Regions from separate parts of the Streptomyces sp. NPDC058240 genome, predicted to be linked through region 2. Evidence: riboswitches for the same ligand, from Rfam matches in the RefSeq annotation. Region 2 holds a riboswitch; the other holds the start of a gene.
What was found. Region 2 has a riboswitch for thiamine pyrophosphate ahead of ACFVX4_RS30335 (thiamine ABC transporter substrate binding subunit). Riboswitches for the same ligand answer to the same signal wherever they lie in the genome.

Region 1 (5,650 bases), on a different contig from region 2:
GGGATGTCCATGTCCACGTCAATGGGGTAGGACCAGGTGTGCCGCTGCGCGTCCGTGCGCCCGTGGGTCCGGGTCGTCACCGTGGTGGAACCGTGGTCACGCTGATGCATCACCTGGTGACTGCCCGTGCGGGAGACGTTGTCCGTGTTGGTGTACGCGAACTTCTGCTCGACGGTGGTGGTGACCCGGCCCTTCGAGGTCTCGACATAGCCCGAGATCTTCCAGGAGCGGCCGGTCGACACGGAGACGTCCGTGGAGCCGTTCTCGCCCGAGGTCTGGACGGTCTTCACGACCGGGGTGTGGCCGAGCGTGTTGGTGGTCACCTTGCCGCTCGTGCGGGACGCGTGCGCGTCCGTGTCGAGGAAGAGCGAGCCGTCGACGTTCCAGCCGTCGGCCGCGCCGTACGGGGTGATGCTGATGGCGTGCGGCTTGCCGTCGGCCAGCAGACCCGCGAAGGGGGTGAGGTCGATGTCGTACGCCTCGGTCCTGAACTGGTCGATGGCCGGGATCGGGCGCCACAGGGTCGGCACGATGCCGCCGGAGTACACCACGGGGTACGGCTGGGCGAGGCCGGCGGGCTGTCCGTCCACCGCGACCTGCACCTCACGGTAGGGGCCGCCGCCGCAGAGGTAGTCGGGAGCGGTTTCCGCCAGGTCGCTGGGGACCGCGTCGAACCACTGCTCGTCGCAGCCGCCACCGCGTGCGTAGACCTCCAGGCGCGCCTTGGTCAGGTTGCGCGGGAAGGTGACCTCGGTGCGGGTGGAGCCGCCCTTGCCGACGTTCATCCAGGGGGCGTTGTCGGAGCCGGTGTCACCGAGCGGGACGATGCGGTCGGCCGTGGTGGCGGCCGGGTGACGCTTGTCGGCCTGGTAGTACGTGATCTTCAGCTTGATCCTGTACACACCGGTGTACGTCTCGTTGACGACATTGCCAAGTTCGACCTGCAGCTTCTGCGGGTCCTTGAGGAGCGGCGCGAAGTCGGTGATGTCCTTGGCGACGTGCCAGCTGATGCCGTCCTCGTCGGGCTCGGCGGTGCTGGTGCGGAAGACCTCCGCGCCACCGATGAAGACTGCGGCGAGACGGTCGTACTGACGCCCCTTCACGCTGCCCGACCAGTCGAGGACGACCTTGTTCCACGGACCCTTGCACTGCTTGGGCGGGGTCAGCGTGGTGGTGTACGGCGGTCCGCCGAGGGTGTAGCCGAAGTCGTGGTCGACGGCCGTCACCGAGCAGCTCTTGGTGTCCGGACGGGAGACCGGCGGCAGTGCGTCGATCGGGTCCTGGTAGTCGACAGCCGGGTTGGAACCGGGCTTGGGGGTGGCGCCCGCGTACGCCGGGGCGGCGAGTGCGCCTCCGACGAGGGCGATCGACGCCGAGGCCATGGAGATTCCGCGCAGCGCGCGGGCCCATCTGTGCCGGAACATGCGCATCCTTCGAAGAGTGTGAAATGAGCAATCCAAAAGATGCACAGTGCACTAATTTCCGCCCCCGTCCAAGGGGGAGCCCACATAGCGGACGCCAACGTCCGCTTTCCGTACGCCTACTGACGGATCGCCGACTTCAGCGGTACAGAGGGGTCGGCGGCCCGCGCCGGATCGAGCCGCGCCCCCGCCTCGATGAGCTTGCGCCCCTGCGCCAGATCGCGCGGCCGGCCGACGGCGAGAACCGCGACCAGCACGCCCTCGCGCAGCCAGCACACCGACCAGGCGGCTTCGGCCGGATCGCCGCGCCACAGCAGGGTGTCGGCGCTCCCGTGGTGGCCCGCGTACTGCACGAACCGGTCGAACTGCTCGGACCAGAAGTACGGCACGGGGTCGTAGGTCATCGGTGCCGGGCCGTCGGCGGCGGCTGCCCCGATGATGTTGGCGGCGGCGGTGCGCGGGCCCTGGAGCGCGTTGTCCCAGTGGTGGACGAGCAGGCGTTCGCCGTACCGGGCGGAGGGGAACGAGGCACAGTCGCCGACCGCGTACACATCGGGCAGCGAGGTGCGCAGCGCCCCGTCGGCGGTCACCGATCCGTCGGGGCCGAGCGCGATGCCGGAGCCGGCCAGCCAGCCGGTGGCGGGCCGGGCGCCGATTCCGACGACGACCGCTCCGGCCGGGACCGTACGGCCGTCCGCGAGGACCACCCGGCCCGGCTCGATGCGGGCGACCCGGGCTCCGGTGAGGAGTTCGGCGCCGCTCTCCGCGTACCAGGCGGCCATCGGGGCGGCGACCTCCGCGGGCATCGCGCCCGCGAGGGGCCGGTCGGCGGCCTCGACGACGGTGACCGCGCAGCCCGCGGCGCGGGCCGCGGTGGCGAACTCGGCGCCGATCCAGCCCGCGCCGACGACCACGACGCCGTGCTGCTCGTCGAGGACCGGCCGCAGTCGTGCCGCGTCGTCGAGGGTGCGCAGCAGATGGACGCCGGGAACGCCCTCGGACCCGGGCAGGACGACCGGTTCGGCACCGGTCGCGATCACCAGGACGTCGTAGGGAACGGGTCCCGACGGGGTGTCCAGCTCATGCGCCGCGGGCCGCACACCGGTGACGTCGCGACCCAGTCGCAGATCGATCTCCAGCGCCTCGAAGTCGATGTCGAAGGCGGAGTCCTCGGCCTTGCCGAGGAGCACCGCCTTGGACAGCGGAGGCCGGTCGTAGGGCTGATGCGGTTCGGCGCCGATCAGGGTGACGGGGCCGCTGAAGCCCTGCTCCCGCAGGGCCACCGCGGTCTGCACCCCGGCCATGCCCGCACCGACGATGACGACGCGGCGTCCCGCCCGCCGTTCCGGCTGCTCCGACTGCTGCTGCTCGCTCACCCGTACACCTTAAGCACCTGATAGATCGTCAGGAAAGGGGTGCGTTCTTCGACCGCGCTCGTCCCGCCGCCCTCCTGCGACTCCCACGGGGAGGAGGTCGAGGGTGTCGCCGGTCCGGGGGCCGACCTGGCCGGGCGCCTGGTCGGCCGCCGGTGACAGGACGAGTCCGTCGAGCGAACGGGCCACGGCGGCTGCTCCCTTACCGGGCCGGGGGGACGGGGTTTAGGGTGGCCAACGTAAAACACTCGCGGGAGCCCGGACGCACCGGGCTGAGAGGGAGGCTGGGCGGCCTCCGACCGTACGAACCTGATCCGGGTCATGCCGGCGAAGGGAGGGGCTGGAAGCCCATGCGTTCTTCTCGGAACGGAAACGGATCCGATGTCCTGGTCATAGGGGGCGGGATCATCGGCCTGGTGACCGCCTGGCGGGCCGCGCAACGCGGACTGCGCACCGCGGTCGCCGACCCCGAACCGGGTGGCGGGGCCGCCCGGGTGGCGGCCGGCATGCTGGCCGCCGTCACCGAACTCCACTACGGCGAACAGCTCCTGCTGGGCCTCAACGTCGCCTCCGCCGCCCGCTATCCGGCCTTCGCGGCCGAGCTGGAGGCGGCGAGCGGGCAGGAGACCGGCTTCCGCGCCTGCGGCACCCTGGCCGTAGCACTGGACTCCGACGACCGCGCCCATCTGCGGGACCTGCACGCCCTGCAGCGGCGTTCGGGCCTGGAGTCGGAGTGGCTCACCGGCCGTGAGTGCCGCCGGCTGGAGCCGATGCTCGCGCCGGGCGTCCGCGGCGGTCTGCGGGTCGACGGCGACCACCAGATCGATCCCCGCCGGCTGGCCGCCGCCCTGCTGACCGCCTGCGAGCGGGCCGGGGTGGTCTTCCACCGCGGCTGGGTGGAGCGCCTGAGCGTGGTGGGCGACCGGGCCACCGGAGCGGTGCTCGCCGGGGGCACGGAGCTCGCGGCCGACCAGGTCGTGCTCGCCGCGGGCAGCCTCAGCGGCCGCCTGGCGGGGCTGCCGGACGAGGTCGTGCCGCCGGTCCGGCCGGTGAAGGGCCAGGTGCTGCGGCTGACCGTGCCGGCCCCGTACGCACCGTTCCTGAGCCGGACGGTACGGGCCGTGGTCCGGGGCAGCCATGTCTATCTGGTGCCGCGCGAGAACGGCGAACTGGTCGTCGGCGCCACCAGCGAGGAGCTGGGCTGGGACACCACCGTCACCGCGGGCGGCGTCTACGAGCTGCTGCGGGATGCCCACGAGCTGGTACCCGGCATCACCGAGCTGCCGCTCACCGAGACCCTGGCCGGCCTGCGCCCCGCCTCCCCCGACAACGCCCCGCTGCTCGGCCCCACCACCCTGCCCGGCCTCCATCTCGCCACCGGCCACCACCGCAACGGGGTGCTGCTCACCCCCATCACCGGTGACGTCATGGCGGAGCTCCTCACCGGCGGCGAGCCGCCCGAGCCGGCCCGCCCCTTCACCCCGCGCCGTTTCCCGTCCGCCGCCGCCCCCGTACGTCAGGAGCAGCCCGCATGACCGCCGAGCCCGTACCCCGCCACTCCGTGTCCGTGTCCGTGAACGGAGAGGTGCGGCTCCTCGCCGCGGGCACCACCCTGGACATCCTGGTCGCCACCCTGACCGCCGCGCGCTCCGGCGTCGCGGCCGCCGTCAACGAGACCGTCGTACCGCGCGGCCAGTGGTCCGCCGCCGCACTCCACGACGGGGACCGCGTCGAGGTCCTGACCGCGGTCCAGGGAGGCTGACCATGTCGGACGACCTCTTCACCCTCGGCGACACCACGTTCGGCTCCCGGCTGATCATGGGCACGGGCGGGGCGGCCGGCCTCGACGTGCTGGAGCGCTCCCTGACCGCGTCCGGCACCGAGCTGACCACCGTCGCGATGCGCCGCCTCGACCCGACCGTGCAGGGCTCGGTGCTCTCCGTCCTGCGGCGGCTCTCCATCCGCGTCCTGCCCAACACTGCGGGCTGCTTCACCGCGGGCGAGGCCGTGCTGACCGCCCGGCTGGCCCGCGAGGCGCTCGGCACCGACTGGATCAAGCTGGAGGTGGTGGCCGACGAGCGGACCCTGCTGCCCGACCCGATCGAGCTGCTGGACGCCGCGGAGATCCTGGTGGACGACGGCTTCACCGTGCTGCCGTACACCAATGACGACCCGGTGCTGGCCCGCAGGCTCCAGGACGTGGGGTGCGCGGCGGTCATGCCGCTCGGCTCCCCCATCGGCTCCGGGCTCGGCATCCGCAATCCGCACAACTTCCGGCTGATCGTCGAGCAGGCCCGGGTGCCGGTGATCCTCGACGCGGGCGCCGGAACGGCCTCCGACGCGGCGCTCGCGATGGAGCTGGGGTGCGCGGCGGTGATGCTGGCGTCCGCGGTGACCCGGGCCCAGGAGCCCGAGCTGATGGCCACGGCGATGCGGCACGCGGTGGCGGGCGGGCGGCTGGCGTACCGGGCCGGCCGGATTCCGCGCCGCCACTTCGCCGAGGCGTCGTCGCCGGTGGAGGGGCGCGCGGTGCTGGACCCGGAGCGCCCGGCCTTCTGAGCCGCCGGTACGGCGGACAGCGCATGTTCCTGTCACGGCTCGGCTGCAGTACGGCCCCGGGAGTGCCCCGGCCCGTGGGCCGTGTCCGTGGCGGCTCGTAGACTCGCCTGCGTGGATACGACCCTCCAGGACCCTCTTGTCGGGCAGCTGCTCGACGGCCGCTACCGCGTCGATGCCCGCATCGCCGTGGGCGGCATGGCCACGGTCTACCGGGCCGTGGACACCCGGCTCGACCGGGTGCTCGCCCTCAAGGTGATGCACCCGGCGCTGGCGACCGACGTCTCGTTCGTCGAGCGC
Region 2 (5,650 bases):
TCGCGCCGAGAAGGAGCTCGACGACACCACCGCGAAGTACGTCGCGCAGGTCGACGAGCTGCTCAAGCACAAGGAAGCCGAGCTGCTCGAAGTCTGATGAACGACTCTTCCTGGGGCGCCCCGCAGGGAGCCGGCCATTGGGGTGCGCCCGAGATGCGGGCTGCTCCGGCGGGTCCTGCTTACGATGTGTATGACGCCCAGCAGACTCGGCCCATGCCCATCGTGCCGGACGTTCCCGACGCAGGTAGAGACGCTGACGACCGTGATGACCGGGACCAGGGGGCCGGACGCCTGAGCGGCGGCCCCCTGTTCCGTGACGAGAAGCCGCAGGAGCCCATGTCCACCGCGCCGCCGCCCCCGCAGAAGAAACGTGCGGGCCGTGATCTGCGAGCCGCCATAGGGGTCGGTGTGGGGCTCGGCGCCGTCATCGTCGCCTCGCTGTTCATCGTGAAGGCCGTCTTCGTCGGTGTGGTCGCCGTCGCCGTCGTCGTGGGACTGTGGGAGCTGACCTCCCGGCTCCAGGAGCGCAAGGGCATCAAGGCACCCCTCATCCCGCTGGCGGTGGGTGGCGCGGCGATGGTGGTCGCCGGTTACGCGCAGGGCGCCGAAGGCGCCTGGGCGGCGATGGCGCTGACCGCGCTGGCGGTGCTCGTCTGGCGGATGACCGAGCCGCCCGAGGGCTACCTCAAGGACGTCACGGCCGGTGTGTTCGCGGCGTTCTACGTACCGTTCCTCGCCACGTTCGTCGCCATGCTCCTGACCGCCGACGACGGGCCGCAGCGGGTGCTCACCTTCCTGCTGCTGACCGTGGTCAGTGACACGGGCGCGTACGCCGTCGGCTGGCGCTTCGGGAAGCACAAGCTCGCGCCGCGCATCAGCCCCGGAAAGACCCGGGAGGGCCTGTTCGGGGCCGTCGCCTTCGCGATGGTCGCCGGTGCGCTGTGCATGCAGTTCCTGATCGATGGCGGTTCCTGGTGGCAGGGGCTGCTGCTCGGGTTCGCGGTCGCGGCCACCGCCACCCTCGGCGACCTGGGCGAGTCGATGATCAAGCGGGACCTCGGGATCAAGGACATGGGCACGCTGCTGCCGGGGCACGGCGGCATCATGGACCGGCTGGACTCGCTGCTGCCGACCGCCCCGGTGGTTTGGCTGCTGCTGGTGCTGTTCGTCGGTTCCGGCTGAGGTCAGGCCCCTGACCTGGGATTTTACGAGTGAGGGCCCGCTGTCCACAGGACGGCGGGCCCTCACTGTTCTGTCTGCGACACTGGATGAACCATGCCTAAGCCAGGAGAACTCACTTTCGTCGCGCCCCGCGGAGCCAAGAAGCCGCCGCGGCACCTCGCCGACCTCACGCCCGCCGAGCGCAAGGAAGCCGTCGCCGCGATCGGCGAGAAGCCGTTCCGCGCCCAGCAGCTCTCGCAGCACTACTTCGCGCGGTACGCGCACGACCCGGCCGAGTGGACCAACATCCCGGCCGGATCGCGGGACAAGCTCGCCGAGGCGATGTTCCCCGACCTGATGTCGGTGGTCCGCCACATCAGCTGTGACGACGACACCACCCGCAAGACGCTCTGGAAGCTGCACGACGGGACGCTCGTCGAGTCCGTCCTGATGCGCTACCCGGAGCGGGTGACGATGTGCATCTCCTCGCAGGCGGGATGCGGGATGAACTGCCCGTTCTGCGCGACGGGGCAGGCCGGTCTCGACCGCAATCTGTCGACCGCCGAGATCGTCCACCAGATCGTCGACGGAATGCGGGCGCTGCGCGACGGGGAGGTCCCCGGAGGTCCGGCGCGGCTCTCCAACATCGTCTTCATGGGCATGGGCGAGCCGCTCGCCAACTACAACCGGGTGGTCGGCGCGATCCGCCGGCTGACCGACCCCGAGCCGGACGGGCTGGGGCTCTCGCAACGCGGGATCACCGTCTCCACCGTGGGCCTGGTGCCCGCAATGCTCCGCTTCGCGGACGAGGGCTTCAAGTGCCGTCTCGCCGTCTCGCTGCACGCGCCGGACGACGAGCTGCGCGACACCCTCGTTCCCGTGAACACGCGGTGGAAGGTGGGCGAGGTGCTGGACGCCGCATGGGAGTACGCGGAGAAGTCCGGTCGCCGCATCTCCATCGAGTACGCGCTGATCCGTGACATCAACGACCAGGCGTGGCGCGGTGACCGGCTCGGCCGGCTCCTCAAGGGCAAGCGGGTGCACGTCAACCTGATCCCGCTGAACCCCACGCCCGGTTCCAAGTGGACCGCCTCGCGCCCCGAGGACGAGAAGGCGTTCGTCGAGGCGATCGCGGCCCACGGGGTGCCGGTGACCGTGCGGGACACCCGGGGCCAGGAGATCGACGGGGCCTGCGGGCAGCTGGCGGCGGCCGAGCGCTGAGGCCACTCCCGGACAGGCGCCGAGGCCCGTGTAGCCTGGGCCTGAAATCAACTTCATATTCCGACAGGGGAGCGCCACAGCGCTGAGAGTGCGGCACCGAGGACAGGTCGGCCGCAGACCCTCTGAACCTCGCCCGGGTCATTCCGGGTAGGAAGTTCGGTCATCAACTCATGCTGTTGCGCCCTGCCCGCTTTTCGCGGGCGGGGCCGCGTCTCTTCCTGGCCAAAACCCAGGAGGAATCCACAATGAGCACCACGCGCAGGACCAGGCAGCTCGCGGCATCGGCCGTCGCCGCCGCACTCGGCGTCACCGCACTCGCCGGGTGCGGGAGTTCCGACGACTCGGCCTCCGGTTCCGGCGGCACGAAGGGCTCGGGCTCCAAGACCGTGACCCTCGTCAGCCATGACTCCTTCAACGCCTCCAAGGACGTACTGAAGGAGTTCACCAAGGAGACCGGCTACACCGTCAAGGTGCTGAAGAGCGGCGACGCGGGTGTCGCGCTCAACCAGGAGATCCTGACCAAGGGTTCCCCGCGCGGTGACGTGTTCTTCGGCGTCGACAACACGCTGCTCTCCCGCGCCCTCGACAGCGGGCTCTTCACGCCGTACGAGGCGAAGGGCATCGACCGGGTCGCGGCAGACACCCGGCTCGACGCGGACGGGCACCGGGTCACCCCGATCGACACCGGCGACATCTGCGTCAACTACGACAAGAAGTACTTCGCCGACAAGAAGCTCGCGCCGCCGCAGTCCTTCGACGACCTGGCGAAGCCCGCGTACAAGGACCTTCTCGTCACCGAGAACGCCGGGACCTCGTCGCCCGGCCTCGGCTTCCTCCTCGGCACCATCGCCACGTACGGAGAGAAGGGCTACCAGGACTACTGGAAGAAGCTGGAGAGCAACGGCGTCAAGGTCGTCGACGGCTGGGAGCAGGCGTACAACGAGGAGTTCTCCGGCTCCGCGGGCGGCAAGAAGGCCAAGGCCGACCGGCCGCTCGTCGTCTCGTACGCCTCCAGCCCGCCCGTCGAGGTGCTGTACGCGAAGCCGCAGCCGGCGAAGGCGCCGACCGGCGTCGCCACCGGGACCTGCTTCCGCCAGATCGAGTTCGCGGGCCTGCTGAAGGGCGCGAAGAACGAGGCGGGCGGCAAGGCCCTGCTGGACTTCCTGATCAGCAAGAGGTTCCAGGAGGACATGCCGCTCAACATGTTCGTGAACCCGGTCGCCAAGGACGCGAAGCTGCCGGAGCTCTTCACGAAGTTCGGCGCGACGGTGGACCGGCCGACGACCGTCGCCCCGGACCTGATCGCCAAGAACCGTGAGCAGTGGGTCCAGTCGTGGTCCTCGCTCGTAGTGAAGTAACGAAGAGTCCCGTACGCGGACCGGACGCGAGCGGGAACGACGAGGGCGGGAAGGCTCCTCGGGACCGGTCGGCGCACGCGCAGTCGGCCCGTGCGAAGGCCCGGCGCGGGAACGCGGTGCGGCTCGGCCTGATGGCCGTGCCCGTCGCGTTCTTCGCGCTGTTCTTCGCCTACCCGGTCGCCGCGATCGTCGGCCGCGGCCTGAAAGCCGACGGCGTCTGGCAGTTCGGCCGGATCGGCGAGGTGCTGACCCGGCCGGACATCCGCGACGTCCTCTGGTTCACCAGCTGGCAGGCGCTCGCCTCGACCGCGCTGACCCTGCTGATCGCGCTGCCCGGCGCCTATGTCTTCGCCCGCTTCGACTTCCCCGGCAAACAACTGCTGCGGGCGGTCGTCACGGTGCCGTTCGTCCTGCCGACCGTGGTCGTGGGGACGGCCTTCCTGGCGCTGCTGGGACGCGGTGGATTCCTCGACGAACTCTGGGGCGTACGGCTCGACACCACCGTCTGGGCGATTCTGCTCGCCCATGTCTTCTTCAACTACGCGGTGGTCGTACGGACGGTCGGCGGGCTGTGGGCCCAGCTCGACCCCCGGCAGGAGGAGGCCGCCAGGGTGCTGGGCGCGGGGCGATTCGCCGCCTGGCGGCGGGTCACCCTGCCGGCCCTCGCACCCGCGGTGGCCGCGGCCGCGCTGATGGTCTTCCTCTTCACCTTCACCTCCTTCGGAGTCGTGCAGATCCTCGGCGGTCCCGGGTACTCCACGCTGGAGGTGGAGATCTACCGGCAGACCGCGCAGCTGCTCGCCCTGCCGACGGCCGCCGTGCTGACGCTGGTGCAGTTCGCCGCGGTCGGCGCGATCCTCGCCGTGCACGCGTGGACCGTACGGCGCCGGGAGACCGCGCTGAAACTGGTCGACCCGGCTCGGACCGCCCGCAGGCCGCGCGGTGCCGGGCAGTGGGCGCTGCTCTGCGGGGTGCTGCTGACCGTACTGCTGCTGATCCTGCTGCCGCTCGGGGTACTGGTCGAGCGCTCGGTGGACACCGCCGGCGGTCATGGTTTCGACTTCTACCGTGCGCTGGGGTCCGTGGACGCCGGTGGTGGTACGTTCCTGGTCGCGCCGCTCGAAGCGATCTGGAACTCCCTCCAGTACGCGCTGGTCGCGACGGTCATCGCCCTGGTCATCGGCGGGCTCGCCGCCGCGGCGCTGACCCGGCGCGCCGGCCGGCTCGTGCGCGGCTTCGACGCGCTGCTGATGCTGCCGCTCGGGGTGTCCGCGGTCACCGTCGGCTTCGGCTTCCTGATCACCCTGGACAAGCCGCCGCTGGATCTGCGGACTTCCTGGATCCTGGTGCCGCTCGCCCAGGCACTGGTCGGTGTGCCCTTTGTCGTACGGACCATGCTGCCCGTCCTGCGCGCGGTGGACGGGCGGCTCAGGGAGGCGGCCGCGGTGCTCGGGGCGTCACCGCTGCGGGCCTGGCGGGAGGTCGATCTGCCGCTGGTGCGACGGGCGTTGCTGGTCGCGGCCGGTTTCGCGTTCGCCGTCTCGCTCGGTGAGTTCGGCGCGACGGTCTTCATCGCGCGGCCCGACCGCCCGACGCTGCCGGTCGCCGTGGCCCGGCTGCTGGGGCGGGCCGGGGAGCTCAACTACGGCCAGGCGATGGCCCTCAGCACCATCCTGATGGTGGTCTGCGCCGTCTCGCTGCTGCTGCTCGAACGTATCCGCACGGACCGGTCCGGGGAGTTCTAGAGATGCTGACACTGGAATCGGCCACGGTTCGCTTCGGCGAGCGGGCGGCGCTCGACGCGGTGGACCTGGAGGTCGCCGAGCACGAGATCGTATGTGTGCTCGGGCCGAGCGGAAGCGGCAAGTCCACCCTGCTGCGGGTGGTCGCCGGGCTGCATCCGCCGGACG

Region 1: it holds a riboswitch for thiamine pyrophosphate, as region 2 does, so the genes downstream of both, thiO (glycine oxidase ThiO) here and ACFVX4_RS30335 (thiamine ABC transporter substrate binding subunit) in region 2, are expected to answer to the same signal.

What each region holds. Positions count from the first base shown of each region.
Region 1 covers NZ_JBHVWT010000001.1:132,661-138,310, forward strand. The annotation lists gene ACFVX4_RS00600 (peptide-N4-asparagine amidase) at 1-1,424, opposite strand, end outside; gene ACFVX4_RS00605 (NAD(P)/FAD-dependent oxidoreductase) at 1,541-2,797, opposite strand; TPP riboswitch at 3,035-3,147, shown strand; gene thiO (glycine oxidase ThiO) at 3,145-4,329, shown strand; gene thiS (sulfur carrier protein ThiS) at 4,326-4,556, shown strand; gene ACFVX4_RS00620 (thiazole synthase) at 4,559-5,353, shown strand; gene pknB (Stk1 family PASTA domain-containing Ser/Thr kinase) at 5,465-5,650, shown strand, end outside.
Region 2 covers NZ_JBHVWT010000028.1:52,811-58,460, forward strand. The annotation lists gene frr (ribosome recycling factor) at 1-97, shown strand, start outside; gene ACFVX4_RS30325 (phosphatidate cytidylyltransferase) at 97-1,182, shown strand; gene rlmN (23S rRNA (adenine(2503)-C(2))-methyltransferase RlmN) at 1,276-2,382, shown strand; TPP riboswitch at 2,438-2,554, shown strand; gene ACFVX4_RS30335 (thiamine ABC transporter substrate binding subunit) at 2,628-3,740, shown strand; gene ACFVX4_RS30340 (ABC transporter permease) at 3,872-5,485, shown strand; gene ACFVX4_RS30345 (ABC transporter ATP-binding protein) at 5,488-5,650, shown strand, end outside.